2 regions of the Kitasatospora sp. NPDC059577 genome follow, and region 2 is predicted to be linked to the other one. Evidence: predicted binding sites of a transcription regulator. Region 2 holds the regulator's gene; the other holds the start of a gene.
What was found. The regulator HrcA, encoded in region 2, represses chaperone genes, less so after heat shock. The targets are predictions, from matches to a motif close to TTNGCACTCNGNNNNNCNGAGTGCNAA.

Region 1: the regulator HrcA is predicted to act here: its motif matches at 8,022-8,048, upstream of groL (chaperonin GroEL).

The regions. Positions count from the first base shown of each region.
Region 1 is NZ_JBHWBZ010000056.1:51,984-66,878, reverse strand. Features, by position in the region: gene ACFV0O_RS32370 (extracellular solute-binding protein) at 1-889, shown strand, start outside; gene ACFV0O_RS32365 (cupin domain-containing protein) at 1,025-1,375, opposite strand; gene ACFV0O_RS32360 (DUF3263 domain-containing protein) at 1,478-1,705, shown strand; gene otsB (trehalose-phosphatase) at 1,760-2,599, shown strand; gene ACFV0O_RS32350 (trehalose-6-phosphate synthase) at 2,586-4,052, opposite strand; gene ACFV0O_RS32345 (glucosyl-3-phosphoglycerate synthase) at 4,091-5,098, opposite strand; SAM riboswitch class I at 5,270-5,406, shown strand; gene thrC (threonine synthase) at 5,423-6,730, shown strand; gene ACFV0O_RS32335 (MoaD/ThiS family protein) at 6,798-7,076, shown strand; gene ACFV0O_RS32330 (cold-shock protein) at 7,617-7,820, shown strand; gene groL (chaperonin GroEL) at 8,205-9,827, shown strand; gene ACFV0O_RS32320 (hypothetical protein) at 9,939-10,295, shown strand; gene ACFV0O_RS32315 (hypothetical protein) at 10,292-10,951, opposite strand; gene ACFV0O_RS32310 (PadR family transcriptional regulator) at 11,007-11,390, shown strand; gene ACFV0O_RS32305 (hypothetical protein) at 11,387-12,343, shown strand; gene ACFV0O_RS32300 (copper homeostasis protein CutC) at 12,466-13,152, shown strand; gene ACFV0O_RS32295 (HelD family protein) at 13,202-14,895, opposite strand, start outside.
Region 2 is NZ_JBHWBZ010000052.1:36,061-50,955, forward strand. Features, by position in the region: gene ACFV0O_RS30850 (ABC transporter ATP-binding protein) at 1-1,091, opposite strand, end outside; gene ACFV0O_RS30855 (ABC transporter ATP-binding protein) at 1,253-2,986, opposite strand; gene ACFV0O_RS30860 (AMP-dependent synthetase/ligase) at 3,343-5,265, shown strand; gene hemW (radical SAM family heme chaperone HemW) at 5,345-6,574, shown strand; gene ACFV0O_RS30870 (hypothetical protein) at 6,615-6,809, shown strand; gene ACFV0O_RS30875 (Uma2 family endonuclease) at 6,845-7,174, shown strand; gene ACFV0O_RS30880 (DUF3097 domain-containing protein) at 7,165-7,998, opposite strand; gene ACFV0O_RS30885 (hypothetical protein) at 8,030-8,614, opposite strand; gene htpX (zinc metalloprotease HtpX) at 8,641-9,561, opposite strand; gene hrcA (heat-inducible transcriptional repressor HrcA) at 9,850-10,884, shown strand; gene dnaJ (molecular chaperone DnaJ) at 10,956-12,095, shown strand; gene ACFV0O_RS30905 (16S rRNA (uracil(1498)-N(3))-methyltransferase) at 12,198-12,947, shown strand; gene ACFV0O_RS30910 (S41 family peptidase) at 13,054-14,895, shown strand, end outside.

The DNA of each region.
Region 1 (14,895 bases), on a different contig from region 2:
CACCTTCGCGCACGCCGGCCAGGTGCTCGGGACGCAGTACGGGATCCCGTTCGTGTCCTCGTCCCGGGTGCTCTTCTACAACAAGGCGATGTTCCGGCAGGCGGGGATCACGCAGCCGCCCGCCACCTGGAACGAGCTGAAGCAGGACGCGGAGAAGATCAGGGCCAAGGTGCCGGGCGTGACCCCGTACGGTCTCCCGCTCGGGCCGGAGGAGGCACCGGCGGAGTCCATGCTGTGGACGCTGAGCGGCGGCGGGAGCATCTCCGACGACGTCGGCAACTACACCATCGACAGCGCCCAGAACCAGGCCACCTTCAGCTGGCTCAAGAGCAACCTGGTGGCGACCGGGCTGACGTACCCGGACCCGGGGAAGATGAACCGCACCCCGGTGTTCCAGGACTTCGCGGCCGGCAAGGTCGCGATGCTCAACGGGCACCCGACGCTGCTGCGGATGGCGACCGCGGGAAACATCGACTTCGGGACGGCGCCGATCCCGAAGAAGGACGGCGTCGGACGGACCGGGAGCCTCGGGGTCGCGGACTGGATGATGGCGTTCAAGGCGAACGGGCACAAGAACGAGATCAAGAAGTTCCTGTCGTTCGTCTACAACCGGGACAACCAGCTGAAGTTCGACGAGCGGTACAACCTGCTGCCGGTCACCCAGGACGCGTTCGACCGGATGTCGACGGACCCGAAGCACGCCGACCTCAAGCAGTTCGCGGTCGGGCTGGCCAACGCGAGCTTCTACCCGTTCGGGGACCCGGCGTGGGGCGAGGTCAGCAATCGGATCAAGGCCGGGATCGGGCAGGCCGTGACGGGCGATCCGAAGCAGGTGCTCGGGGGGCTGCAGGACGCGGCGGTGAACGAGGCGACGCGGGTCCGCAAGTAGCGTCCGGCCGTGGGGCCCGGTCCCGGGGGTTCCGGGGCCGGGCCCCTGCGCGTCCGCGTCCGCGGGGGGAACGCGCTCGGGGGAACGCGTCCGGCGGGAGCGTGATCAGGGGGAGCGTGGTCAGGGGGAACGCGCTCAGGGGAGCGTGATCGCGTAGGCCTTGCGGAGGGTCTCGTGGACCGTCCAGGTGGTGCGGTCGCCCTCGCGCAGCACCGCACAGTCGCCCGGACCGACCTCCAGGGTCGAGCCGCCCTCGACCTCGATGGTGGCCCGGCCGCTGAGGACCACGAACATCTCGTCGGCCTCGACGTCCGTGACCACGCCGGGGGTGATCTGCCAGATGCCGCGCAGCTGTCGGCCGTCGGCGGACTCGGAGAGGACCCGGCCGGTGACCTCGGGCGTGCCGGAGACGATCTGCGCGGGGTCGAGCGGGTCGGGTTCGAGGTCGGCGGCGGGGATGTGCACGGCGAAGCTGGGCGTGGTCATGGGGATGACGCTAGCCGGGCCGGCGAAGCGGTGGGGCGAGCACTGTGTGTCGGGGTCGCGCGGGAGAATGACACTCCGTAGTGGCGGGCGGAGGTGTGCGCGGTGGGCGAGCTGAGCGAGCGGGATCGGGCGGTGCTGGCGCTGGAGGGGCGGCAGTGGCGGACGGCGGGGGCCAAGGAGCGGGCGATCAGGGAGGAGCTGGGGCTTTCCTCGACCCGGTACTACCAGCTGCTGAACGCGCTGCTGGACCGGGAGGAGGCGCTGGCGCACGCCCCGGTGCTGGTGAACCGCCTGCGGCGGGTGCGGGCCGCCCGGCGGGAGGCCCGCTGACGCGGGCGTTCGACGCGGGCGTTCCGTGCCGGGACCGGGGGTAAGGGCCTCGGTATGGGATTCGAAGAGACGTGGGTGCCGGGGACCGAGGCCGGGCGGGACGGGGTGCGGGCGATCCTGCGGGCGCCCCGGGACACCGTGATCGGCCTGGACTTCGACGGGACCCTGGCACCGATCGTGGCCGACCCGAGCCTGGCCCGCGCGCACCCCGGGGTGGCCGGCGCGCTGCGGGTGCTGGCATCCGAGGTGCGGGCCGTGGTGGTGGTGACGGGACGGCCTGCGGCGCTGGCCGTGGAGTACGGGGGACTGGCCGGGGTGCCCGGGGTCGTGGTGCTGGGACACTACGGCGCCGAGCGGTGGGAGGACGGTGAGCTGACGGCGCCTCAGGTGCACCCCGGGGTGGCGGGTGCGCGGGAGGCGTTGCCCGGGGTGCTGGCGCGGTCCGGGGCGCCCGAGGGCACCGGCCTGGAGGACAAGGGCCGTTCGGTCGCCGTGCACACCCGGCGGACGGCGGCGCCCGAGGAGGCGCTGGAACTGCTGCGGGCGCCGGTCGGGGCGCTGGCGGCCGAGCACGGACTGGTGGTGGAACCCGGCCGGCTGGTGCTGGAACTGCGGCCGCCGGGCGTGGACAAGGGGGCGGCGCTGACCGGCTTCCTCCGGGAACGGGCCGCCGGATCGGTGCTGTACGCGGGGGACGACCTGGGGGACGTGGCGGCCTTCGCGGCGGTGGAGAAGCTGCGGGGCGAGGGGATGGCCGGGCTGCTGGTGTGCAGCGCGGCGGTGGGGGACGCACCGGTGCGCGAACTCGCCGACCGGGCGGACCTGGTGGTCCCGGGCCCGGCCGGCGTGGTGGAACTGCTGGAATCGCTGGGTCAGGCGCTCACAGCGCGTTGAGCTGGTCGAGGAACCACTGCTGCGGGGGGAGCGCGGTGGCCGCCGCCGCGAGGCGCTTGGTCCGGTCGGCGCGTTCCGCCTCGGGCATGGTGAGGGCGGTGTGCAGTGCGTCGGCGGTGGCGATGACGTCGTACGGGTTGACCGTCAGGGCGTCGTCGGCGAGTTCCGCGTAGGCGCCGGCCTCCCGGGAGAGGACCAGGGCGCAGCCGCGGTCGGAGACCACGGGGACCTCCTTGGCCACCAGGTTCATGCCGTCCCGGATGGGATTGACCAGGGCCACGTCGGCCAGGCGGTAGGCGGCCAGGGAACGCGGGAAGTCGTCGTCGACGTGCAGGATCAGCGGCTTCCAGGTGGGGGTGGCGAACTCGGCGTCGATCTCCCCCGCGAGGCGCCGGACGGCCGCCGTGTAGTCCCGGTACTCGGCCAGGTCGGTCCGGGACGGGTAGGCGAACGCGATGTGGACCACCCGGTCGTGCCACTCGGGGCGGGTGCGGAGCAGGTGCCGGTAGGCCTGGAGGCCGCGGACGATGTTCTTGCTCAGCTCGGTGCGGTCGACCCGGACGATGGTGCGGCGGTCGCCGACGGCCTCGCGCAGGATGGCGAGGCGCTCGTCCACGTCGGGCCGGCGGGAGCGTTCGCGCAGGAAGTCGGCGTCGGCACCGAGGGCGTGCACGCCCAGGCGGGTGGTGCGGCCGTCGTGGGTGACGGTGAGCGCCTCGTGGTCGACGGCGGCGCCGAGCAGGTCCTCGCAGCAGGCGGCGAAGGCGCGGGCCCAGCGTTCGGTGAGGAAACCGGCCCGGTCGGCGCCCAGGATGCCGGTGAGGACGTCACGGCCGACGTCGTCGGGCAGCATCCGGTAGTACTCGGGCGGGGCCCACGGGGTGTGCGAGAAGTGGCCGATCCGCAGGTCGGGACGGGCGGCGCGGAGCAGGGCCGGGGCCAGGGAGAGGTGGTAGTCCTGCACGAGCACCGCGGCGTCCGGGGCGGCTTCGGCAGCCAGCGCCTCGGCGAAGGCCGCGTTGTAGGCCCGGTAGGCAGCCCACTCGGTGCGGAACCCGGCGTCGAAGGCGGGCGCGGTGGGGGTCGCGTAGAGCAGGTGGTGGACGAACCAGAGGGTGGAGTTGGCGACGCCGTTGTAGGCGCGGGCGAAGGTCTCGGGGTCGATGTCCAGCATCCGGACGGCCTGCCCGCCGACGTCGTGGCCGGCCAGGTCGAGGCGGCCGTCGGGGGCCTGCGCGGCGGCTCTGCGGTCCGCGGCGTTGAGGGCCGCGCAGACCCAGACGGCGTTCGGGTCGTCGATCGCGGAGAGGCCGGACACCAGCCCCCCGCCGCCGCGCCGCAGGGTCAGCGTGCCGTCGTCGGCGGTGCTGAAGGACACCGGTCCCCGGTTGGAGGCCACCAGGACGGGGGCGGTGCCGGTCGCACTCGAACGTTCGGTCGTGAGATCGCCCATGGTTGGGATGTTGCCGGGGCTCCGGCGTGGCAAACCCCTCAGTGCCGGGTGGCGTATTCGGGGACGGTGTGCATCGGGGGGCGTTCCAGGGCGGTGATCTCGTAGGTGCGGGGGGTGAAGATGGGGGTGTCCCCGGCCGGGGTCCGGGGGCGGGGGTCCGGGTCGCGGGTGAACTGGGTGAGCTGGGGGTGGACCAGGTCGGCGGAGGCCTTGAGCCGGTGGGCGCGGTCGAGGCGTTCGAGGGCGGTGCGGTAGATGGTGGCGGCCATCCGGCCGAGGGCCTGGCCGTCCTGGTGGCGGTGGTGCCGGACGCCGACGTCCACCTGGGCCAGGGCGTCCAGGCCGACCAGTTCCAACGCGTCTACCAGCAGGCCGAGTTCGACGCCGTACCCGGTCGGGAAGGGCAGCCGTTCGAGCAGTGAGCGGCGGGCCGCGTACTCGCCGCCGAGGGGCTGGACGAACCCGGCGAGCTCCGGCCAGTGGAGGTTGAGGAGGGGGCGGGCGACGAGTTCGGTGACGCGGCCGCCGCCGGCCGGGACGACGGCGCCGGACTCCGTCTCCAGCGGGCGGTCGTACATGGCCTTGACCAGGTGGATGGACTCGTCGGTCAGCAGGGGGCCGACGATGCCGGAGACGAAGGCCGGGTCGAACTCGCGCAGGTCGGCGTCCACGAAGCAGACGATGTCGCCGCGGGTGACCAGCAGCGAGCGCCAGAGCACCTCGCCCTTGCCGGGGGCGGCGGGCAGCCGGGGCAGGATGGCGTCGCGGTGCTCCACCCGGGCGCCGGCCTCGGCGGCGACGGCGGCGGTGGCGTCGACGGAGCCGGAGTCGACCACGACGAGTTCGTCGACGAGCGGGAGGCGTTCCATCAGTTCGCGGCGGACGGTGCGGACGATGTCGCCGACGGTGGCCTCCTCGTCCAGGGCGGGGAGGACCACGCTGACCGTGCGCCCGGTGCGCTCCTTGGCCGCGAGGAGGGTGCGGACCGGCCGGTCGGCGGCGCTCCAGGAGCGGCGGCGCAGCCAGGACGCCGCCTGCGGGAGCAGTGCGGGAGTCGGTTCGGCGGGCACGGAAGTCTCCTCGGCGGGTCGGGTGGGACGGGTCATCTCGCGTGGCGGACGGTCCCGTTCAGGATTGACGCCTTCGGATACAGTCTTCGTACAGCGGTCGGACCTTTGCACGCCGGGGTCACCGCTGAGCGCCACCACAATTTCACAAGCTCATCCAGAGGGACTGAGGGAACGGCCCGTTGACGTCCCGGCAACCTTCTCGCGCGGCTGTCGTCATACAGGCCCCGGCGGGACAGGTGCCAATTCCGGCCTGTGGCGCGACCGCGCTACGGGGAAGATGAGGAGAGAGGCCTCGCCATCATGGCTATCGACACTGTCGCACCCTCCCCCAGCCTTCGGCCGGGGGGACCCCGACCCGTGGACCTCGGCCCGGCCGCCGCGCTGTCCTGTCGCGAGTGTGGCACCCGCTTCCCGCTCGGTCCCAGCTTCGCGTGCCTGGAGTGCTTCGGCCCGCTGGAGATCGCCTACGAGTTCGGCAGCGAGGGCGCGGAGGAGCTGCGCAAGCGGATCGAGGCCGGTCCGACGTCCGTCTGGCGCTACGCGCCGCTGCTGCCGGTGCCGGCCGACGTGGCGTCCAAGCCGAACCTGAACCCGGGCTGGACCCCGCTGGTGAAGGCGGACAACCTGGGCCGGGAGCTCGGCTTCACCGCCCAGCTGCACATCAAGGACGACTCCGGGAACCCGACGCACTCGTTCAAGGACCGCGTGGTGGCGTGCGCCATCGAGGCGGCGCGGGCGTTCGGCTACACCACGCTGTCCTGCTCCTCCACCGGCAACCTGGCCGGCGCGGTGGGCGCGGCGGCCGCCCGGGCGGGGTTCCGGTCCTGCGTGTTCATCCCGCACGACCTGGAGCAGGGCAAGGTCGTCATGGCCGGGGTGTACGGCGGCGAGCTGATCGGCATCGAGGGCAACTACGACGACGTGAACCGCTTCTGCTCGGAGCTGATCGGCGACCCGGCGGGGGAGGGCTGGGGCTTCGTCAACGTCAACCTGCGGCCGTACTACGGCGAGGGTTCCAAGACGCTGGCGTACGAGATCTGCGAGCAGCTCGGCTGGCGGCTGCCGGAGCAGATCGTGATCCCGATCGCCTCGGGCTCGCAGTTGACGAAGATCGACAAGGGGCTGCAGGAGCTGATCAAGCTCGGACTGGTCGAGGACCGGCCGTACCGGGTCTTCGGCGCCCAGGCGGAGGGCTGCTCGCCGGTGTCGGCGGCCTTCAAGGCCGGCCGGGACGTGATTCGGCCGGTCAAGCCGGACACCATCGCCAAGTCGCTGGCGATCGGCAACCCGGCCGACGGCCCGTACGTGCTGGACATCGCCCGCCGCACGGGCGGCGCGGTCGAGGACGTCACGGACGCCGAGGTCGTGGCGGCGATCCGGCTGCTGGCGCGGACGGAGGGCATCTTCGCCGAGACCGCGGGCGGGGTGACCGTCGGCGTGCTGAAGAAGCTGGTCGAGACCGGGCAGCTGGATCCGGCCAAGGAGACCGTCGCGATCAACACCGGCGACGGCCTGAAGACCCTGGACGCCGTCTCCGACGCCGGGATGACCGCCGTCATCCGCCCGACGCTGGACTCCTTCCGCGCCGCCGGCCTCGTGTCCGCCTGAACCTCCCCCGTCCCGGCCCCGCCACCCGGGGGCCCGCCCCGCAAGGCCCCACCCCGCTAGGAGAGCCATGAGCGCCAACGTCCGCATCCCCACCATCCTGCGCACCTACACCGGCGGCGCCGCCGAGGTGACCGCCCAGGGCGCGACCCTGGCCGAGGTCATCGCCGACCTGGAGAAGAACCACGCGGGCATCGCCGCCCGCCTGCTGGACGACACCGGCAAGCTGCGCCGCTTCGTCAACGTCTACGTGAACGACGACGACGTGCGCTTCGCCGAGGGCCTGGCGACCGAGATCAAGGACGGCGCCGGCGTCTCGATCATTCCGGCGGTGGCCGGCGGCTGCTGAGCCGCGAATCCCCGCCATTCGGCCACCCGTGCGTACGGAATTCCGTTCTCCGTGCGCACGGGTGGCCGGTTGCATTCCGGCTGGAATCTTTCCGAGTCGAGTCGGAGTAGAGTGTCGCTCGGTTGGGAACAGGGGTTCCCTCTCGACCGCCCGCGCCGTTCCGCCCGGGCGCGTCCGGCCGGTGAGACCGGCCCGGCAATCATGTCAGGCCGATGTCAGAATTACCGCGGGGATTTGGGTAATTCGTCCGCTATGTCCGGCGTGAAATGCCGATATTTTTCCGATTCGGCCCGTCCTGTCCCTTGATCGGGCAGTGGAATTACCGGCGGTTGACCCTGTTGCAGAGGGCGTCGGTCCGGATACATTCAGCGGCGGTCGACGCAGTCACCCGCTCACCGGACGCCGTTCGGCGCCCCGCGCGGAGGGCTGCGGCGTGCACGGCTGCGCCCAGGGGGGGTTCCCCGGGCCGGCCTTCAAACCAACCCGGGCCCGCGACCTGCGGGCACGTGAAGGGCCAGCACAGCACTAGGGGAGTTCGGAATGGCTCAGGGCACCGTCAAGTGGTTCAACGCGGAGAAGGGCTACGGCTTCATCGCGGTCGACGGTGGTGCGGACGTCTTCGTCCACTACAGCGCGATCCAGATGGACGGCTACCGCACCCTCGAGGAGGGCCAGCGGGTCGAGTTCGAGATTTCCCAGGGACAGAAGGGCCCGCAGGCGGACATGGTTCGCGCGGCGGTCTGACCCCTTCCGACTCCAGGAGCTCGGCCCGGCCCAGGGCTGGTGACCACTCGCTTCTCGACGGGCCCGCACGACACGCGTCGTGCGGGCCCGTCGGCGTTCCCGGGTGTTCCCGGCGTGTTCCCGGCGTGTTCCCGGCGTTTCCGGCCGTTCCCGGACGGCCCCGGGGCGGGCTCCGCGGCGGCTCGCGGGTCGGCGGCGGGGCTTGCACTCGACCACCCGGAGTGCTAATCATTGGCGTTAGCACTCACAGCGTGAGAGTGACAGCGGACCGGGTCGGTGAGGCCCCCGGGAGCGGTAGGGGAAAAGACCCCCGCACACCAGGGCCGTCCGTCGCGGGCACCCCTTGGTCCGAGCAGTCGACCGTGTCCCGGAGGACCACTTCTGATGGCCAAGATCATCGCCTTTGATGAGGAAGCTCGCCGCGGCCTTGAGCGTGGCATGAACCAGCTCGCCGACGCGGTGAAGGTCACGCTCGGCCCCAAGGGCCGCAACGTCGTGCTGGAGAAGAAGTGGGGCGCCCCCACGATCACCAACGACGGTGTCTCCATCGCCAAGGAGATCGAGCTCGAGGACCCGTACGAGAAGATCGGCGCGGAGCTCGTCAAGGAGGTCGCCAAGAAGACGGACGACGTCGCGGGTGACGGCACCACCACCGCCACCGTGCTCGCCCAGGCCCTGGTTCGCGAGGGTCTGCGCAACGTCGCCGCCGGCGCCAACCCGATGGCCCTGAAGCGCGGCATCGAGAAGGCCGTCGCCGCCGTCTCGGACCAGCTGCTGGCCCAGGCCAAGGACGTGGAGACCAAGGAGCAGATCGCCTCCACCGCCTCCATCTCCGCCGCTGACACCCAGATCGGCGAGCTCATCGCCGAGGCCATGGACAAGGTCGGCAAGGAAGGCGTCATCACCGTCGAGGAGAGCAACACCTTCGGTCTGGAGCTTGAGCTCACCGAGGGCATGCGCTTCGACAAGGGCTACATCTCGGCCTACTTCGCCACCGACCTGGAGCGGATGGAGGCGACCTTCGAGGACCCCTACATCCTCATCGCCAACTCCAAGATCGGCTCGGTCAAGGACCTCCTGCCGCTGCTGGAGAAGGTCATGCAGAGCGGCAAGCCGCTCGTCATCATCGCCGAGGACGTCGAGGGCGAGGCCCTGTCGACCCTGGTCGTGAACAAGATCCGCGGCACCTTCAAGTCCGTCGCCGTCAAGGCCCCGGGCTTCGGCGACCGCCGCAAGGCCATGCTCGGCGACATCGCCATCCTCACCGGTGGCACGGTCATCTCCGAGGAGGTCGGCCTCAAGCTGGAGAACGCCGGCATCGACCTGCTGGGCACCGCCCGCAAGGTGGTCATCACCAAGGACGAGACCACCATCGTCGACGGTGGCGGCGAGAGCGACCAGGTCGCCGGCCGCGTGAACCAGATCCGCGCCGAGATCGAGAACAGCGACTCGGACTACGACCGCGAGAAGCTCCAGGAGCGCCTCGCCAAGCTGGCCGGCGGCGTGGCCGTCATCAAGGCCGGCGCGGCCACCGAGGTGGAGCTCAAGGAGCGCAAGCACCGCATCGAGGACGCCGTCCGCAACGCCAAGGCCGCCGTCGAGGAGGGCATCGTCGCCGGTGGTGGCGTCGCCCTGCTGCAGGCCGGTGTCGCCTTCGACAAGCTGGAGCTGGAGGGCGACGAGGCCACCGGTGCCAACATCGTCAAGGTCGCGCTGGAGGCGCCGATCAAGCAGATCGCGACCAACGCCGGCCTGGAGGGTGGCGTCGTGGTGGAGAAGGTTCGCAACCTCCCCGCCGGTCACGGCCTGAACGCCGCCACCAACGAGTACGTCGACCTGGTCGCCGTGGGCATCATCGACCCGGCCAAGGTCACCCGCTCCGCGCTGCAGAACGCCGCCTCCATCGCGGCGCTGTTCCTCACCACCGAGGCCGTCATCGCCGACAAGCCGGAGAAGGCCGCTGCGGCCGCCGGCGGCGGCATGCCGGGCGGTGACATGGACTTCTGATCCTGATCGTTCCGATCGGATCGGTGGTACCTCGTCCGCGTGGGCGGTTCCCTTCGGGGGGCCGCCCACGCGGCGTTTCGGCGTTGCGACGGGTCGACGGAGAATGGACGGATGGCTGCTGACGACATCGAGACCGCCCTGCACAACGCGCGGGCACTGATCCTGGCCGACCTCACCGCGCGGGACGTGGCGGACGCCGCCGTCGTCTCGCTGGTGGAGCAGGCCGTGACGCACCGCCGCTGGTGGCTGGAGCAGTGGCCGGACGGCACCGAGTACGTGCTCGGACTGGTCGCCCAGGACGTCCAGGACGCGCTGCTGGAGGCGTACGGGCGCTGGCCGCTGTGCAGCGAGTGCGCGGCCGACGGGGACCCGCACGCGCTGGGCGTGGAGCCGGAGCTGGGGCCCGATCCGCACTGGGTGTGCGGCAAGCAGGGCGCGGTGGTGGCGCCGGTCGGGAAGCTGCCCTAGTCCTCCAGCCGCTGGAGTTCGGCCGTCAGGTTGGCGCGGGCGGCGTCCGTGAAGCGCTCGTGGGCGGCGGGGGTGCGGTAGAGCGCGGGCAGGGCCAGGAGCCCGCGCAGGACGGCGGCGCGGCCGGCGCGGAAGTCCGGCTCCGGGACGAAGCCGTACTCCTCCCGGACGGCGGCCGCGTACGCCGCGTACGCCTCGGGGGTGCCGCCGAGGACGGCGAGGTCCGCGTCGCAGAGCACCTCGCCGTCGCGGTCGCCGGGGGCCGGGTCGTGGCCGACGGTGAGCAGGACCAGCCGCTCGACCTCGGCGACCCGGGCGGCGGGCAGGCCGGCGGCGGTGAGCGCGCGGACGGCCAGGGCGGCGCTGCGCTCCTCGTTCTCGGTGCGGTCGGGGCGGTAGACGGCGTCGTGGAACCAGGCTGCGAGGCGGACGGTGTCCGGGTCGCAGGCGTGCCCGGCGAGGTCGTCGACGTGCCGTAGGACCGCGCTCAGGTGCTCGGCTGTGTGGTAGCGGCGCTGGGGTTCCGACCAGCGGCGCAGCAGTTCCCGGCCGTACGGCCCGGGGTCGTCGGCGGCGCCGCAGCGGTGCAGCAGGGCGGTCCAGGCGGTGAGCAGGTCGGTCTCGGTGGTGGGCGTGTGCGTCGGCATGCGGGCCATTGTGGCGGGTCGTTCCGGTGGACGGGATGTGCCGGTCGGCGATATATGTAGACGTATGACTGAACGCTCCATGCAGGAGCCGACGCTGCTTCTGCTCACCGCGCTGGCCGATGCCCCGAGGCACGGCTACGCGCTCATCCAGGAGATCGCCGCGATCTCCGACGGCCGGGTCAAGATGCGCACCGGCACCCTCTACGGCGCCCTCGACCGGCTGCTGGGCCAGGGCCTGATCGAGGTCGCCGCCGAGGAGGTGGTGGACGGTCGCGCCCGGCGCACCTACGCGCTGACCGGCGCCGGGCGGGAGGCGCTGGCCGCGGAGGCCGGGCGCCTGCGGGCGGTCGCCACCGAGGCCGAGCGCCGGCTGGCGAGGATCCGGGCGATGCTGCCGGGGAGTGCCGGGTCGCAGGGGCGGCCCGCGTCGGGAGGAGGACTCTCATGACCATGCCGGTGATCGGTGCCGCGCCCTCGGTGGTGCTGCGGGCCGCGCTGCAGCTCTACCCGGCGCAGTACCGCCGGGAGCGCGGCGAGGAGCTGACCGAGGTGTTCGCCGACACGACGGCGGAGGGCGGTCGCGCGGCGGTCGCCCGGGAGGTGCTCGGCCTGGCCGTGTACGGGCTGCGGGTGCGGCTCGGGCTGACCGGCGCCTCGGCGGCCGGCCGGCTGCTCGCCCTGGCCGCGCCGATGATCGCCGGCGCGGTGGTCGGCGCCACGATGGTGCCCTGGCTGGCCACCGTGGACCGGACCACCAGCTGGCTCGCCTGGGACGACTCGTTGGGGAACCAGGTCCGGGCGTTCGCCCCGCCGGTGGCCGCGCTGCTGCTCGCGGTGGCGGCCCTGCTGGGGCGCTGGACGGCGGTGCGGGCCACCGCGCTGGTCCTGGGCGTCATCGGGCTGCGCCAGCTGGGCGAAGCCGTGCTCACCTCGCACTTCGACCTGTGGTGGGTCGGATACGTCGGGATGGCCTCGCTGCCCTTCGTGGCGGCCGCGCTGCTGCTGGTCGCCGCGCCGACCGACCTGCTGCCCCGGCCGACCGGGCGGACGGCCGGGCTGGTGCTGGCCGCGGCGGTGGCGGGCGGACTGCTGGAGGCGGCCCAGAACTGGGACGACACCACCTTCCCGCTGGACCGGGGGTGGGTGGTGGTGATGCTCGTCGCGCCGCTGCTGCTGACCTTCGCCGGGCTGCGCGGCCGGACGGTGCCGACGGCCGTGGGGGTGACGGTGCTGGTGGTGACCGGGCCGGGGTGCCTGTTCAACATCTGGCGTGAGGCCCACGGGGTCTCGAACCTGCTCCCGGTGGCGGTGCCGGCGCTGGGACTGCTGGTGCTGGTGGCGTTGGCGGTGCACCGGTCCGGCCGGCGGCCGGCCGTCGCGGCGGCCCACGGTCCGGCCTGACGGGGGTTGTCGGCACGGACGGCGGGGGTTGCCCGGGGCCGGCGCGGCGGGGACGCCGACCCGGTACGGCCGGATCGGGGTGCGGTCTCGCCGGGGCCGGCGGCATGTGGCAACCTACTGATATGTCTAGACCAATTTTCGAAGTCATCGCGCTGACGCCCCAGGACGCCCAGGCCGCCGAATCGGGTGGCGCCGACCGGCTCGAACTGGTCACGGACATGGCCGCCGACGGACTCACCCCGTCCGTCGAGGACTTCGCCCGGATCCGGGCCGCCGTCGGCATCCCACTGCGCGTCATGCTCCGGGTCCGGGACGGCTTCACCCCCGGCGACCTGGACGAACTGTGCGCCCGGGCCGCCGCGTTGCGGGCCGAGGGCGCCGAGGAGTTCGTCCTCGGCTTCCTCGACGCCACGGGCGCCGTCGACCTCGCCGCCACCGCGGCCGTCGCCGAGGCGGTGGCCGGCTGCCGCTGGACCTTCCACCGGGCGATCGACCACAGCGCCGACCGGGCCGCCCTGCGGGCCGCCGTCGGCGCACTGCCCGGGCTGGACACCTTCCTCACCTCGGGCTCGGCCGCCGGGGTGGACGCCGGGCGCGCCGTGCTGTCGGGCGAACTGGCCCGGGCCGGCGAGCCCGGGTACCGGCAGCGGATCCTGATCGGCGGCGGCCTGCGGGCCGAACACCTGAAGGAGCTCCGGGCGGAGGGCTTCGACGCCTTCCACGTCGGCGGCGCGGTGCGGGCCGACGGCTGGCGCTCGCCGGTGGATCCGGCCAAGGTCGCCGAGTGGCGGGCTTCGATCGACGCCTGAGCGCCCACCGGTGGGGCCGGTCCCGCGGCGCGGGACCGGCCCGTCGTCGTCAGCGCAACCGCTCGGGCAGCGGTTCGCTGTGCAGCACGGTCAGCCCGGAGACGGCGCGGGTCAGCGCCACGTACAGCCGCCGCAGTCCGGTCCGCTCGTCCGGCTCGCCGGCGATCACCGCGGCCGGCTCGTCCAGCACCACGTAGTCGTACTCCAGACCCTTGGCCAGCGAGGCCGGGACGAGGGTCAGTCGGGCCTCGGCGCTGGTCTCGGTGCCGGGGGCGAGGTGCGGCAGGCCCGCCGCGGCCAGTGCCTCGGCGAACACCGGGATCCGGGCGTCGGCGGCGATCAGGCCGGTCGAGCCCTCGTGCTCCAGTGCCTCCCGGCAGGCGGCGACGACCGCCTCGACCGCGTCGGCCGGCTCCCCTTCGGCGATCCGGCGGATGGTCAGCGAACCGGGAGTGTCGCGGACCGAGGTGGCCGGGGCCAGGCCCGGAGCGATCGCCGGGAGCAGCCGGGAGGCGTACGCGATGACCTCCTCCGGCACCCGGAAGCCCTTGGTCAGCTCCTCGACGTGCGCCTCCGGCTTGCCCAGGTGGTGCAGGGCGTCCGGCCAGCTCGCGGTCGCCCACGGGGTGGTGCCCTGGGCGAGGTCGCCGAGGACGGTCGCCGAGCCGGTGGTGCAGCGGCGGCCGACCGCGCGGTACTGCATCGGGGAGAGGTCCTGCGCCTCGTCCAGCACCACGTGGCCGAGCGAGGGCGTGCGCTGCACCAGGTCGTTCGCCTCGTCCACCAGGACGGCGTCGGCCTGCGTCCAGCGGGCGGTCTTCACCGAGCGGCCGGGCTTGGGCCACAGCACCGCCTGCTGCTCCTCGGGCGTCAGCACGCCCTCGGCGCAGGCGGCCAGGAACTCCGGGTCGGAGAGCAGCCGCAGCACCAGCTTCGCCGGGTCGACGGCGGGCCAGCACTCCTTGACCACCGCCTTGACCGCGGTGTTGCGGGCCACCGCGTCCTGCACCCGGTCGTCCGGGGCCTCGCCGCCCTGCTCCATCTTCAGCAGCACGGCGTGCGCGATGCGCTGCGGCAGGGCGTCCCTGGCGGCGCCGTAGCGGACCTCACGGTCCTTCAACTCCTCGATGATCTCGACGAGTTCGTACACCGGGACGCGCCAGCGGCGGGAGCCGCGGACCACCACGCAGGGCTCGGTGGGCAGCGCGATGCCCGCCCGCACGGCCCGGCGCAGCACCTCGGCCATCCGGGCGTCGCCCTTCAGCCGGGCCGACTCCGGGCCGTCCTCGCCCCGGACCTCGACGTGCCCGACCAGCTGCTGCACGGTCGCCTGGGCGACGTCCAGCTCGCCGAGGGCGGGCAGCACCTGCTCGATGTAGGACAGGAAGGCGTTGTTCGGCCCGATCACCAGGGTGCCGGTCCGGGCCAGGCGTTCGCGGTGCGCGTACAGCAGGTACGCGACGCGGTGCAGGCCGACGGCGGTCTTCCCGGTACCCGGCGCGCCCTGGACGCAGATGGTGCCCGTGATGTCGGAGCGGACGATCTCGTCCTGCTCGGGCTGGATGGTGGCCACGATGTCGCGCATCGGGCCGACGCGGGGCTTCTCGATCTCGGCGGCGAGCAGGGCGGAGGAGGTGTCGGTCTCGGCCGGGTCGGTGAGGTGCTCGTCCTCGTAGGCGGTGAGTTCGCCGCCGGTGTAGCCGAAGCGGCGCCGCCGCTCGACGTCCATCGGTTCGGTGCGGC
Region 2 (14,895 bases):
TCGAAGACGCGCTCGGCGGAGGCGACGCCGGACTGGACCAGGTTGGCCATGCTGGCGACCTGGGTGAGCGGCTGGCTGAACTGCCGGGAGTACTGGATGAACGCCTGCACGTCGCCGATGGACAGGGCGCCGCCGGCGACCCGCAGACCGCCGACGACGGCGACCAGCACGTACTGCAGGTTGCCGATCAGCATCATCGCGGGCTGGATGATCCCGGAGATGAACTGGGCCTTGTAACTGGCTTCGTACAGGGCCTCGTTGTGCTCGCGAAAGGTTTCGGCGGCCTCGCGCTGGCGGCCGAAGACCTTGACCAGGGTGTGGCCGGTGTACATCTCCTCGATGTGGGCGTTGAGCTGGCCGGTGGACTTCCACTGCTGGACGAACTGGGGCTGCGCCCTCTTGCCGACCTTGGTGGCGACGACCACCGAGACCGGCACGGAGACCAGGGCGATCACGGCGAGCAGCGGGGAGATCCAGAACATCATGGCCAGCACGCCGACCACGGTGAGCAGCGAGTTGACGACCTGTCCCATGGTCTGCTGCATGGACTGGCCGATGTTGTCGATGTCGTTGGTGACCCGGCTGAGGACTTCGCCGCGCGGCTGCTTGTCGAAGTAGCTGAGCGGCAGCCGGGCGAGCTTGGCCTCGACGTCCTGGCGCAGCCGGTAGCTGGCGAGCTGGATGGCCTTGGTGGCCAGGCGGCCCTGGAAGACTCCGAAGACGGCGGAGGCGACGTAGATGCCGAGCACCCAGAGCAGGACGGTGCCGATGGCGCCGAAGTCCATGCCCTGGCCGGGGGTGAAGTCGACGGCGGAGAGCAGGTCGGCGACGCCGCCCTGGCCGTGGGCGCGCAGTCCGTCGATGACCTGGGCCTTGGAGGTGCCGGGTGCGAAGCGGGCGCCGACGACGCCGGCGAAGATCAGGTCGGTGGCGTTGCCGAGGATCTTGGGGCCGATGACGGCGCAGCCGATGCCGAGCACGCCGAGGAGCAGGACGCCGACGAGGATGTTGCGTTCGGGGCGCAGCAGGCCGAGGACGCGCTTGCCGGAGCCCTTGAAGTCCATGGACTTCTCGGCGCCCTGGCCGCCCATGAAGCGGCCGGGGCCGGCGGGGCCGCGGCGGGCGGCGGCGGCCTGGGAGTCGGTGGTCAGTCCGCCGGCGGCCTTGGCCGGGGCGGCCGGTGCCGGGCCGGGTTTGGTCAGATCGGCTTTCGCGGTGTCCGCGGTGTCCGCGGTGGGGCTTCCGGGGCTGGTCACGCCGCCTCCTGCTCGGTGAGCTGGGAGAGCACGATCTCCCGGTACGTCGGGTTGTCGGCCATCAGTTCGCGGTGGGTGCCGGTGCCGACGACGGCGCCCTCGTCGAGGACGACGATCCGGTCGGCGTCGCGGATGGTGGACACGCGCTGGGCGACGATCAGGACGGTGGCGTCGGAGGTCTCGCGGGAGAGGGCCTTGCGCAGTCTGGCGTCGGTGGCGTAGTCGAGTGCGGAGAAGGAGTCGTCGAAGAGGTAGACGGAGGGCTTGCGCACGAGGGCGCGGGCGATGGCGAGGCGTTGGCGCTGGCCGCCGGAGACGTTGCTGCCGCCCTGGGCGATGGGGGCGTCGAGGCCTTCGGGGAGCTTTTCGACGAAGTCCTTGGCCTGGGCGATCTCCAGGGCGTGCCAGAGGTCCTCGTCGGTGGCGTCGGGCCGGCCGTAGCGGAGGTTGCTGGCGACGGTGCCGGTGAACAGGTAGGGCTTCTGGGGGACGATGCCGACGTTGTCGGCGATCGTGTCGGCGCCGAGCTCGCGGACGTCGATGCCGTCGAGCAGGACCTGGCCGGAGGTGGCGTCGAAGAGCCGGGGGACGAGGCCGAGGAGGGTGGACTTGCCGCTGCCGGTGGAGCCGATGATGGCGGTGGTCTCGCCGGGGCGGGCGGTGAGGTCGATGCCGCGCAGGACGGAGGCCTCGGCACCGGGGTAGCGGAAGTCGACGGCGCGCAGTTCGAGGTTGCCGCGGCGGGGGACCTCGGTGGTGGGCGTGGCGGGCGGGACGACGCTGGACTCGGTGCCGAGGACTTCCTGGACGCGTTCGGCGCAGACCTCGGCGCGGGGCACCATCATGAACATGAAGGTGGCCATCATGACGCTCATCAGGATCTGCATCAGGTAGGAGAGGAAGGCGGTGAGCGCGCCGATCTCCATGGCACCGCTGTCGATGCGGTGGGCGCCGAACCAGAGGACGGCGACGCTGGAGACGTTCACGACGAGCATGACGGCGGGGAACATGACGGCCATCAGCCGGCCGACGTGGCGGGCGACGTCGGTGAGGTCCTCGTTGGCGGTGGCGAAGCGGGCCTGTTCCTGGCCGTCCTTGACGAAGGCGCGGATGACCCGGATGCCGGTGATCTGTTCGCGCAGGACCCGGTTCACGGTGTCGATCCGTTCCTGCATGCTGCGGAACTGCGGGCGCAGCGCGCGGACCAGGAGGACGACGACGACGGCGAGGGCGGGGATGACGGCGAGCAGCAGGCCGGACAGCGGGACGTCCTGGTTGAGCGCCATGATGATGCCGCCGACGCACATGATCGGTGCGGCGACCATGAGCGTGAAGCTCATCAGGGCGAGCATCTGGATCTGCTGGACGTCGTTGGTGGTGCGGGTGATCAGGGAGGGGGCGCCGAACTGGCCGACCTCGCGGGCGGAGAAGCTCTGCACCCGGTCGAAGACGGCGGCGCGGACGTCCCGGCCGAAGGCCATGGCGACGCGGGAGCCGATGAGGACGGCGCCGATGGAGCAGAGCGCCTGGAGGACGGTCACGCCGATCATCACCCCGCCGACTCGCAGGATGTAGCCGGTGTCGCCCTTGACCACGCCGTCGTCGATGATGTCGGCGTTGAGCGTCGGCAGGTAGAGCGCCGCGAGGGTGGACACCAGCTGGAGGAGCACCAGCAGGGTGATCGGTCGGGAGTAGGGGCGCAGGTACGCCCTCAGCAGTCTGATCAGCACTTGCACACTCTTGTCGTCGCCGGTCGGGTTCGCACCCCAATTCTCGTTCTTCTGTAGCGTCGTACAGGCCATTCGGCGTGTGGGAACCGGGGGTTTGCCGGGCTTTTGCCGAACCGTCCGGCAGTTCGCTCGTTGGTTTCCACGCGGGCCGCGTCCGTCGGCGCGGCGTGGTCACCGGTGCCGTCGGGGCGTGCCGTCCGGCTTCGCCCCCTTACGGAATGACCGGTTTCCCCCTAGGCTGCTGGTTGCCCCCTTGTTACCGACCGGTACCGTCCAGGTGAACCCGGGGCCCGGTGACCGCCCCCACGGCCGCCGAGACAATCCCTCAGACGGCCACCCGCCCCCGGAGGTCCTCGTTGAGTTCCGCGCAGTCCTTGATCGACTCCGGCAGGCCCGACCTCGTCGCCGGGCGTCCCGCATCCGTCGCCCACCTGTTCCTGGAGCGGGTCGCCGCGACCCCGAACGGCGAGGCCTACCGCTACCCCGCCCCGGTCGACGAGCAGGCCGCCGACGGCGCGCCCGGCGCGGAGCAGTGGCGCTCGCTGACCTGGGCGCAGACCGCGACCAGGGTCAAGGCGGTGGCCGCCGGTCTGATGGCGCTCGGCATCCAGCCGGAGGACCGGGTCGCCCTGGCGTCGTCCACCCGGCTCGAATGGGTCCTCGCGGACCTCGGCGCCATGTGCGCGGGCGCCGCGATCACGACCGTCTACCCGAGCACCAACGAGGACGAGACCGCCTTCATCCTGTCCGACTCGGGCTCCCGGGCGCTGTTCGCGGAGAACGCCGCCCAGCTGGCCAAGGCCGCCGCGCAGCTGGAGAAGCTGCCCGAGCTGCGCACCGTCGTCCTGTTCGACGCCCCCGACGAGGCCCCCGACGCGGCCGGCCTCGACGTGCTCACCCTCGCCGAGCTGGAACGGCGCGGCACCGAGTACCTGGCGGAGCACCCGGACGCGGTCGAGAAGGCCGTCGAGGGGCTGGGCAAGGAACAGCTGGCCACCCTGATCTACACCTCCGGCACCACCGGCCGCCCCAAGGGCGTGCGACTGGTGCACGACTGCTGGGCGTACGAGGGCCGGGCGCAGGAGGCCAGTGGGCTGCTGCGCTCCGACGACGTGCAGTTCATGTGGCTGCCGCTGTCGCACGTCTTCGGCAAGACGCTGATCTCGGGGCAGATCGCCACCGGCCACGTGATGGCGCTGGACGGCCGGGTGGACCGGATCATCCACAACCTGCCGGTGATCCGGCCGACCATCATGGCCTCGGCGCCGCGCATCTTCGAGAAGGTCTACAACGGCATCGCGGGCAAGGCCCGTGCCGAGGGCGGCGCCAAGTACAAGATCTTCCTGTGGGCGGCCAAGGTCGCCCGCGAGCACGCCCGGGCCGTCCAGGAGAGCCGCGTCGCCACCGGCACCGGCACCGCCCCGTTCGGGCTGCGGGTGCAGCACTCGCTGGCCGACAAGCTGGTGTACGCGAAGATCCGGGCGGCCTTCGGCGGGCGGCTGCGCGGCGCGGTCTCCGGCAGCGCCGCCCTCGCCCCCGAGATCGGCTACTTCTTCCTCGGCGCGGGCGTGCCGATCCTGGAGGGCTACGGCCTCAGTGAGACCAGCGCCGGCTCCTGCGTGAACCGCGAGGAGGACGTGCGGATCGGCACGGTGGGCCGCGCGCTGCCCGGCACCGAGGTGCGGATCGCCGAGGACGGCGAGATCCTGCTGCGCGGCCCGGGCATCATGCGCGGCTACCACAACCTGCCGGAGAAGACCGCGGAGGTGCTGGAGCCGGACGGCTGGTTCCACACCGAGGACATCGGCGAGCTCAGCCCGGACGGCTTCCTGCGGATCACCGACCGCAAGAAGGACCTGTTCAAGACCTCCGGCGGCAAGTACGTGGCGCCCAGCGAGGTCGAGGGCAAGTTCAAGGCGGTCTGCCCGTTCGTCAGCAACATCCTGGTGATCGGCAACGGCCGCAACTACTGCACCGCGCTGATCGGCCTGGACGAGGCGGTCCTCATGCCGTGGGCCGCCGAGCACGGCCTGGCGGGCAGGTCCTACGCCGAGCTGGCCGCCGAGCCGGCCGTCCACGAGCTGATCGAGGGCTTCGTGAAGCGGCTCAACGCGGGGCTGCAGCGCTGGCAGACGATCAAGAGGTTCCACCTGCTGCCGCGCGACCTCGACATCGAGCACGGCGAGCTCACCCCGAGCCTGAAGATCAAGCGCCCGGTGGTGGAGCGGACCTACGCCGACGCCGTGACCGCGATGTACGCGGGCGCCAACGAGGCCTGACCCACCCCGTCCCCGTACGGTCCGCGCGTGCGCCGCGGACCGTACGGGAGTTCTGCGGGCCGTACGGGACAATGGGGGCATGCCCTCCGCACTCCCCGACGGCGAACCCGTGCCGTCCGACGGTTCCCTGCCCGCGCACGCCCTCGCCGGGCTCGGCAGCCGGCCGTTCGGCTTCTACCTGCACGTGCCGTACTGCGCCAGCCGCTGCGGCTACTGCGACTTCAACACCTACACCGCCACCGAGCTGCGCTCCTCCGGGGCCGTCGCCTCCCAGGAGACGTACGCCGACAACGTGGTCGCCGAGGTCCGGCTGGCCCGGCGGGTGCTCGGGGACGCGGAACTGCCGGTGCGCACCGTCTTCCTCGGCGGCGGCACCCCCACCCTGCTGCCCGCCCGCGACCTGGTGAAGATGCTCGCCGCGATCCGCGACGAGTTCGGGCTCGCCCCGGACGCGGAGGTCACCACCGAGGCCAACCCGGAGTCCGTCGACCCGGCGTACCTGGCCGAGCTGCGCGAGGGCGGCTACAACCGGATCTCCTTCGGCATGCAGAGCGCCCGGCCCCACGTGCTGAGCCTGCTCGACCGCCACCACACCCCGGGCCGCCCCGAGGCCTGCGTCGCCGAGGCCCGCGAGGCCGGTTTCGAGCACGTCAACCTGGACCTGATCTACGGCACCCCGGGCGAGTCCGACGACGACTGGCGGGCCTCCCTGGACGCGGCGATCGGCGCCGGACCGGACCACGTCTCCGCGTACTCCCTGATCGTCGAGGAGGGCACCAAGCTCGCCGCCCGGGTCAAGCGCGGCGAACTGCCGATGATCGACGACGACGTGCACGCCGACCGCTACCTCATCGCCGAGCAGGCGCTCTCCGCCGCCGGGTACCGGTGGTACGAGGTCTCCAACTGGGCCACCACCCCCGAGGGCCGCTGCCGCCACAACGAGCTCTACTGGACCGGCGCCGACTGGTGGGGCGCAGGCCCCGGCGCGCACAGCCACGTCGGCGGCGTCCGCTGGTGGAACGCCAAGCACCCGGCCGCCTACGCGCAGGCCCTCGCCGAGGGCCGCACCCCGGCGCTGGGCCGCGAGGTCCTGGCGGACGAGGACCGCCGCGTCGAACGCGTCCTGCTGGAGCTGCGCCTGGTCGAGGGCGTCGCCCTCGACCTGCTCACCGACACCGGCCGGAAGGCCGCCGACCGGGCCCTTGCCGACGGCCTGCTCGCCGAGGAGCCCTACCGGCGGGGCCGCGCCGCCCTCACCCTCCGGGGGAGGTTGCTGGCCGACGGGGTCGTGCGTGACCTCGTGGACTGACGTTCGTTGACGTGGTGTCAGCCGTCGGAGGGAGCGCGCAATGACCGCCATCGATGGCCGGATGACGGGGATCTTCGAGAGCCTGGAGGCTCCGGAGGGCGTCAAGGCCGAGCTCATCCGGGGGGAAATCGTGATGACGGCCGGGCCGGACACGGTCCACAACCTCATCGTCTCCGCGATTCAGCACCAGACTCCCTACGCACGGTTCCGGGCGCTGCAGACACCCAGGATCTGATCATCTCCGGCGAGGCCGGCGAACCCCAGCCGGATCTGGTCGTCTTCGAGCGGGGTGTCGTCCCGGAGGCGGGCCGTCTGCTGCCCGCCTCCGCGGTGACCGTGGCGGTCGAGGTGGTTTCCAGGACCAGCGTGCACCGGGACTACCGGACCAAGCGCGAGATGTACGCCCAGGGCGGGATCCCGGCGTACCTCATCGTCGACCCGCTGAGGGGCGTGTGCGTGCTCCTCACGGATCCGACCACTGACACGGCTTCCGGTGTCCCCGTGTACTGGGCCGAACGGACCAGCAAGTTCGGCGATCCGATCGAGGTCGACGTGCTCGGCGTCACGCTCGACACCTCGGAGTTCCGGATCTACGCCTGATCCGGCAGCGTCACGAAGTCGATCAGTTCCTCGACCCGGCCCAGCAGTTCGGGCTCCAGGTCCTTGTAGCTGTCCACGCCGGACAGGATCCGCTTCCACGCCGCCGGGGTGTCGACCGGCCAGCCCAGGCGGCGGCAAGTGCCCTCCTTCCAGTCCTCGCCGCGGGGGACGGCGGGCCAGCCGGGGATGCCGACGGAGGAGGGCTTCACGGCCTGCCAGACGTCGATGTAGGGGTGGCCGACGACCAGGACGGACTCCCCGGTGACCTGCGCGGCGATGCGGTGCTCCTTCGTTCCGGGGAGCAGGTGGTCGACCAGGACGCCGAGGCGGCGGCCGGGGCCGGGGGCGAAGTCGGCGACGATCGCGGGCAGGTCGTCGATGCCGCGCAGGTACTCCACCACGACGCCCTCGATCCGCAGGTCGTCGCCCCAGACCCGCTCGACCAGCTCGGCGTCGTGCCGGCCCTCGACGTAGATCCGCGACTCCCGGGCGACCCGGGCGCGGGCGCCGGGCACGGCGACCGAGCCGGAGGCGGTGCGGCCGGGCGTGCGGGGCGCCGCGGGGGCGGCGGGACGGACCAGGGTGACCACCGAGCCCTCCAGCAGGAAGCCGCGCGGCACCAGCGGGAACACCCGGTGCTTGCCGAAGCGGTCCTCCAGGGTGACGGTGAACCCCTCGGCGGTCTTCTCACAGCGCACCACGGCCCCGCAGAAGCCGGTCGCCGCCTCCTCGACCACCAGGTCCCGCTCGGCGGGCACCTCCGGGGCGGGGGTCTGCTTCTTCCACGGTGGGGTCAGGTCGGGTCCGTACTGGCGGCTGCGCATACGGGTGATCATAGGGAGGGCGGACGGTGCGTCAGAGGCCCGGCGCGCCCCAGACCGGGAACCAGCGGCTCAGGTCCTTCTCCAGCCGCAGGTCGTTCCCCAGCATCGCGTTGACCTGCAGTTCCAGCGGGCTGTTGCGCTTCTCCCCGCCGCCGGGCATCGGGGCGAACGGGTAGAAGGTGCCGCGCTTGTAGAGGTAGACCAGGGCCAGCGACTGCCCCTGCGCGTCGCGGAAGCCGACCAGCGAACAGAGCAGCTGCGGCCCGAAGCCGTTCGCCTCCAGTTCGCTGTTGACCGCGTGCAGGTCGTTCACCAGCTCCGGCAGCTCCCCGGGGGAGTGCCGGGCGAGCAGCCACGAGTAGCCGTAGTCGTCCTTGGAGGCCTCCACCGGGACGCCGCCGCGCTCGGTGTCGGCGTCCAGCAGCGCCCGCACCTGCTGCTCCACCTGGACGAAGGCCGCGCCCTCGACGGCCGCGAAGCAGACCGAGCCGAGCCCGGTGGGCAGGAAGCCGGTGGCGGCCTCCAGGGTGAGCGCGGCGGACGGCACGCCGAACAGCTGGTCGAGGTCGGGCTTGACGGGCTTGGTGCGGCCGAACAGGGCGTCCAGGATTCCCACGGCGGTCCTTTCGTGTGCTCGGACGGTCAGCGGCCGAGCTGCTCGGAGATCTTCGCCAGCTGCGCCAGCCGCGTCTCCAGCGTCGGGTGGGTGGAGAACAGCTGCGAGGCCGTCTCCCGGGCGCTCAGCGCGGGCGCGAAGTAGAAGGCGTTGTAGGGCTGCGACTTGCGCAGGTCCTCGGTGGGGATGGCGGAGATCTGCCCGGTCACCTTGGTGAGCGCCGAGGCGAGCGCGCTGGGCCGGCCGGTGAGCTGGGCGGCGGCGCGGTCGGCGGCCAGCTCGCGGTAGCGGGACAGCAGCCGGGTGAGCAGGAAGCTGATCGCGTAGACGACCATCGAGACCAGCGGGATGATCAGCGCCAGGATCGCCGTGTTCTGGTCGTTGTTGTTGCGGCCGCCGCCCATGAACCCGCCGTACACGGCGATCCTGGTCATCGCGCCGGCGAGCACGCCGAGGAAGCCGGCGATCGTCATCACCGCGACGTCCCGGTGGGCGACGTGGGACAGCTCGTGCGCGAGGACGCCCTCCAGTTCCTCGGGCTCCAGCCGGCGCAGCAGGCCGGTGGTGACGCAGACCACCGCGTTCTGCGGGTTGCGGCCGGTGGCGAAGGCGTTGGGCATGTCGTTGTCGGCGACCGCCACGCGGGGTTTGGGCATGTCGGCCAGCGCGCAGAGCCGGTCGATCGTGCCGTGCAGTTGGGGGAAGTCCTCCGGGGACACCTGGTGGGCTCCCATGGCCCGTTCGGTGATCTTGTCACTGAACCAGAACTGGGCCACGAACAGCCCGCCGGAGATCAGGACGATCAGCGGCCATGCGCCGCGCAGCAGCGCGATCAGCAGGCCGGTGAAACCGACGTACAGCAGCCCGATCACGAACATCGTGGCGACCATGCGGCCGGTCAGGCCGCGGTCGGGCGCGAAACGGGTGTGCTGGCCCGAGCTCGACATCGCTTGCTCCTCCATTCGCCGTCGCTTTCGATGCTGCCACCCGGACGGCCGCGAGGCACCACCCCCGCGCCGGGAAGCGTGAACGCTCCCCGTCCCGCGGGCCGTACCCGGAACTGCGGGCAGGATCACTCCGGTCCGGCCGTTCCTGCCGTAGGACCCGGGCCTTACACTGGCAGGTACGGTTCTGGCACTCGCGCGTTCAGAGTGCCAGGACCGGGGCCTCCCGGAGCGGCCCGCAGCACTCAGGGACACAGACGGACAACGTGCGAAGACGGAGGTGCGTGCCCCATGGCCGGAGAGGTCCGCCAGCTGGACGACCGCAAGCTCGCCGTGCTCCGCGCGATCGTGCAGGACTACGTGGGCACCGAGGAGCCGGTCGGGTCCAAGGCCCTCGTGGAGCGGCACAATCTCGGGGTCTCGCCGGCGACGGTCCGCAACGACATGGCGGCGCTGGAGGAGGAGGGCTACATCCACCAGCCGCACACCAGCGCCGGCCGCATCCCGACCGACAAGGGGTACCGCCTCTTCGTCGACCGGCTCGCCGAGGTCAAGCCGATGAGCGCCCCCGAGCGCCGGGCGATCCGGCACTTCCTGGACGGCGCGGTCGACCTGGACGACGTGGTCGCGCGCACCGTGCGGCTGCTCGCCCAGCTGACCCGGCAGGTCGCGGTCGTCCAGTACCCGTCGCTGACGCGTTCGACCGTCCGGCACATCGAGCTGGTGGCGCTGGCCCCGGCCAAGGTGATGCTGGTGCTGATCACCAACACCGGCCGGGTCGAGCAGCGGATGGTCGACTGCCCGGGTACGGTCGGCGAGACGGTCCTGGCGGACCTGCGGACCGCGCTGAACGGCAGAGCGGCCGGCCGCCTCCTCCCGGACGTCCCGGGGCTGCTGGAGGAACTCCCGGCGATGTTCGAGCAGGCCGACCGGCCGACCGTCAGCACGGTCCTGGCGACCCTGTTCGAGACGCTCGCGGAACAGAACGAGGAACGGATCATGCTGGCCGGCACGGCCAATCTGACCCGCTTCGGCCACGACTTCCCCCTCACCATCCAGCCGGTGCTGGAGGCCCTGGAGGAGCAGGTCATCCTGCTCCGCCTCCTGGGTGAGACCAATGACGCCGCGATGACGGTCCGGATCGGGCGGGAGAACGCCTACGAAGGGCTGATTTCCACCTCGGTCGTGTCGGTCGGTTACGGTTCGGGCGACGAGAGCGTGGCCAAACTGGGTGTGATCGGTCCGACCCGGATGGACTACCCGGGCACAATGGGGGCGGTGCGGGCGGTGGCGCGGTACGTGGGTCAGATCCTGGCCGAGTCGTAGCAAACAGCCGTCGGACATCCTGACGGCGTCCAGTCGCAGCACTACTACAGGCGGAACAAGCGGAGCATTTGGTGGCCACGGACTACTACGCGGTACTCGGCGTCCGACGGGATGCGGGGCAGGACGAGATCAAGAAGGCGTTCCGGCGCCTGGCACGCGAACTGCACCCGGACGTCAACCCGGACCCGAAGACGCAGGAGCGGTTCAAGGAGATCAACGCCGCCTACGAGGTGCTCTCCGACCCGCAGAAGCGCCAGGTCTACGACCTCGGCGGCGACCCGCTGTCCCCGGGCGGGGGCGGCGCTGGCGGCTTCGGCGCGGGCGCGGCGGGCTTCGGCTTCTCCGACATCATGGACGCCTTCTTCGGCGCCGCGGCCGGCCAGCGCGGCCCGCGCTCGCGCACCCGCCGCGGCCAGGACGCCATGATCCGGCTGGAGATCACCCTGGAGGAGGCCGCGTTCGGCACCACCAAGGAGCTCCAGGTCGACACCGCCGTCACCTGCACCACGTGCAGCGGCGAGGGCGCGGCCCCCGGCACCTCCGCCCAGACCTGCGACATGTGCCGCGGCAAGGGCGAGGTCTCCCAGGTCACCCGGTCCTTCCTGGGCCAGGTCATGACCTCCCGCCCCTGCCCGCAGTGCCAGGGCTTCGGCACCGTCGTGCCGACCCCGTGCCCGGAGTGCGCCGGCGACGGCCGGGTCCGCGCCCGTCGCACCCTGACCGTCAAGATCCCGGCCGGTGTCGACAACGGCACCCGGATCCAGCTGGCCGGCGAGGGCGAGGTCGGCCCCGGCGGCGGCCCGGCCGGCGACCTGTACGTCGAGATCGCCGAGTCCGCCCACGCGATCTTCCAGCGGCGCGGCGACGACCTGCACTGCACCGTCACCATCCCGATGACGGCTGCCTCGCTCGGCACCCAGGTGCCGCTGCAGACCCTGGACGGCCTGGAGGAGGTCGACATCCGGCCCGGCACCCAGTCCGGCCAGTCGATCCCGCTGCACGGCCGCGGCATCACCCACCTGCGCGGGGGCGGCCGGGGCGACCTGATAGTGCACGTCGAGGTGAAGACGCCCACCAAGCTCGACCCCGAGCAGGAGGAGCTGCTGCGCCGCCTGGCGGTGCTGCGCGGCGAGGAGCGGCCCTCCGGCCAGTTCGCGCCCGGCCAGCAGGGCCTGTTCTCCCGGCTGAAGGACGCCTTCAACGGCCGGTAGCCGTCGCGCGGGGGTGCCGGGGGCCGACCCCGGCACCCCTTTCGCGTGCCCCCGCCGGTTCCCCCTCCCGCCCCAGGCCCCGCCCCGGAAAGGTGCCCCCGCATGACCGCGCCCGTCTTCGTCGTCGAGACCGAACGGATCGCCGCCGCCGCGCCCGGCGCGCTGGTGCGCCTGGACGGCCCGGAGGGGCGGCACGCGGCCGCGGTGAAGCGCCTGGAGGCCGGTGAGGCGGTGACCCTCGCCGACGGACGGGGGCTCGGCGTGGACGGAACGGTCGCCGCGGTGCACGGCAAGGACGCGATCGACGTCGCGGTCGCCGCGGTGCGGCGCGAGCCGGAGCCCGCGCCGCGGATCGTCGTCGTCCAGGCGCTGCCGAAGGGCGACCGCGGCGAACTGGCCGTGGAGACCATGACCGAGGTCGGCGTGGACGTGGTGATCCCCTGGGCGGCCTCCCGCTGCATCACCCAGTGGAAGGGCGAGCGCGGCGCCAAGGCGCTCGCCAAATGGCGGGCCACCGCCCGGGAGGCGGGCAAGCAGTCCCGTCGGCTGCGCTTCCCCGAGGTGCGCGACCCGATGACCACCAGGCAGCTGGCACCGGTGCTCGCCGGGGCCGCGTTCGCCGCCGTGCTGCACGAGGAGGGCGCCGAACCGCTGGCGCACGCCGCGCTGCCCGCCGCCGGCGACCTCGTGCTCGTCGTCGGCCCGGAGGGCGGGGTGTCCCCGGAGGAACTGGCCGCGTTCGCCGACGCGGGAGCGAAGCCGTACCGGCTGGGCCCCTCGGTGCTGCGCACCTCCACCGCCGGGGTGGCCGCCGGCGCGCTGCTGCTGGGACGCACCGGCCGCTGGGCGTAGCCCGCCGTACTACGGTCCCGCGGCCGGGTCCAGCGGGCTCGCCCGAGTGGCCCGACTCTGCCGAAAAGCCCGGCGGCTCGTACGCGTACGTGCCTACCCTGGCCGCGTGACGGACTCCCTGAGCACCCCCGCGGGCGCCTACCTGCGCCACCCCCACCTGCACGGCGACCTGGTCACCTTCGTCGCCGAGAACGACCTCTGGCTCGCCCCGCTGGAGGGCGGCCGGGCCTGGCGGCTGACGGCCGACCACCTGCCGGTCCACGACCCCCGGTTCTCCCCGGACGGGCGGCACATCGCCTTCACCTCCACCCGGGACGGCGCGCCCGAGGTGCACGTGGTGCCGGTGGACGGCGGCCCGTCCCGCCGGCTCACCCACTGGGGCAGTGGCCAGACCCGGGTCCAGGGCTGGACGGCCGACGGCCGCCCGATCGCCACCACCACCGCCGGCCAGGCCACCCCGCGCCGCACCTGGGCGCACGCCGTGCCGCCGGACGGCGGCGAGCCCGCGCGACTGCCGTACGGGCCGGTCGGCGGGATCGCCTTCGAGCCGGGCGGCGACCGGGTGCTGCTGGCCAGCGCCGCGATCCGCGAACCGGCCTGGTGGAAGCGCTACCGGGGCGGCCGGGCGGGCAAGCTGTGGCTGGGCCGGGAGGAGTTCGCCCGGGTCCACGAGGAGCTGGACGGGCAGCTGTCCTCGCCCCTGTGGGTGGCCGGCGGGGACGGCGGCCGCATCGCCTTCCTGTCCGACCACGAGGGCGTCGCCGAACTGTGGTCCAGCCTCCCGGACGGCACCGACCTGCGCCGCCACACCACCGGCACGGACGGCTTCTACGCCCGCAACGCCGCCACCGACGGCACCCGGGTGGTGTTCCACCGGGCCGGTGACGTCTGGCTGCTGGACGACCTGGCCGGCGCCGAGCCGCGCCGCCTGGACATCCGGCTGGCCGGCCCGCGCAGCGGCCGCCGCCCCCGCCCGGTGCCCGCCGCGCACTGGCTGGAGTCCGTCGCCCCCGACCGCACCGGCCGGGCCAGCGCCGTCGTGGTGCGCGGCAGCGTGCACTGGCTGACCCACCGCGAGGGCCCGGCCCGGGTGCTGGACGAGACGCCGGGCGTGCGCGGGCGCCTGGTGCGGGTGGTGCCGGGCGAGGACGGCTCCCAGGGCGTGCTCTGGGTGTCCGACGCCGAGGGCGAGGACGCCCTGGAGTTCGCGCCCGCCGTGCACGGCGCCGAGCGCCGCCGGCTGGCCGCCGGGCAGCTCGGCCGGGTCAACGCGCTGGCGGTCTCCCCGGACGGCAAGCAGGCCGCGCTCGGCGTGCACGACGGCCGGGTGCTGCTGGTGGCGCTCGCCGACGGCACCGTGCACGAGCTGGACCGCAGCACCGACGGCGAGGTCAGCGGGCTGGTCTTCAGCCCGGACTCGGCCTGGCTGGCCTGGTCGCGGCCGGTGCCGGGGCTGGGCCCGTACTCGCTGCGCCAGATCGTGCTGGCCAACCTGGCCACCCGCACCGTGAGCGAGGCCACCCAGCAGCGCTTCATCGACACCTCGCCGGCCTTCACCGCGGACGGCCGCTACCTGGCGTTCCTGTCGGTGCGCAACTTCGACCCGGTCTACGACTCGCACGTCTTCGACCTGTCGTTCCCCAACGGCTGCCGCCCGTACCTGATCACGCTGGCGGCCGACACGCCGTCCCCGTTCGGCCCGCAGCGGGCCGGGCGCCCGCTCGGCGGGGAGGAGGACGAGCCGCGGGCCAAGAAGGCCGACGGTGAGGAGGGCGGCGGCGACGCCGCACCGGTGACCAGGGTGGACCTGGACGGCATCGCCGACCGGATCGTCCCGTTCCCGGTCGAGGGCGGCCTGTTCGGCACCCTGCGGGCCGCCAAGGACGGCCTGCTGTGGACCAGGGTCCCGCTGCTCGGCGAACTCGGCGACGAGGCGGCCTCCCTGGAG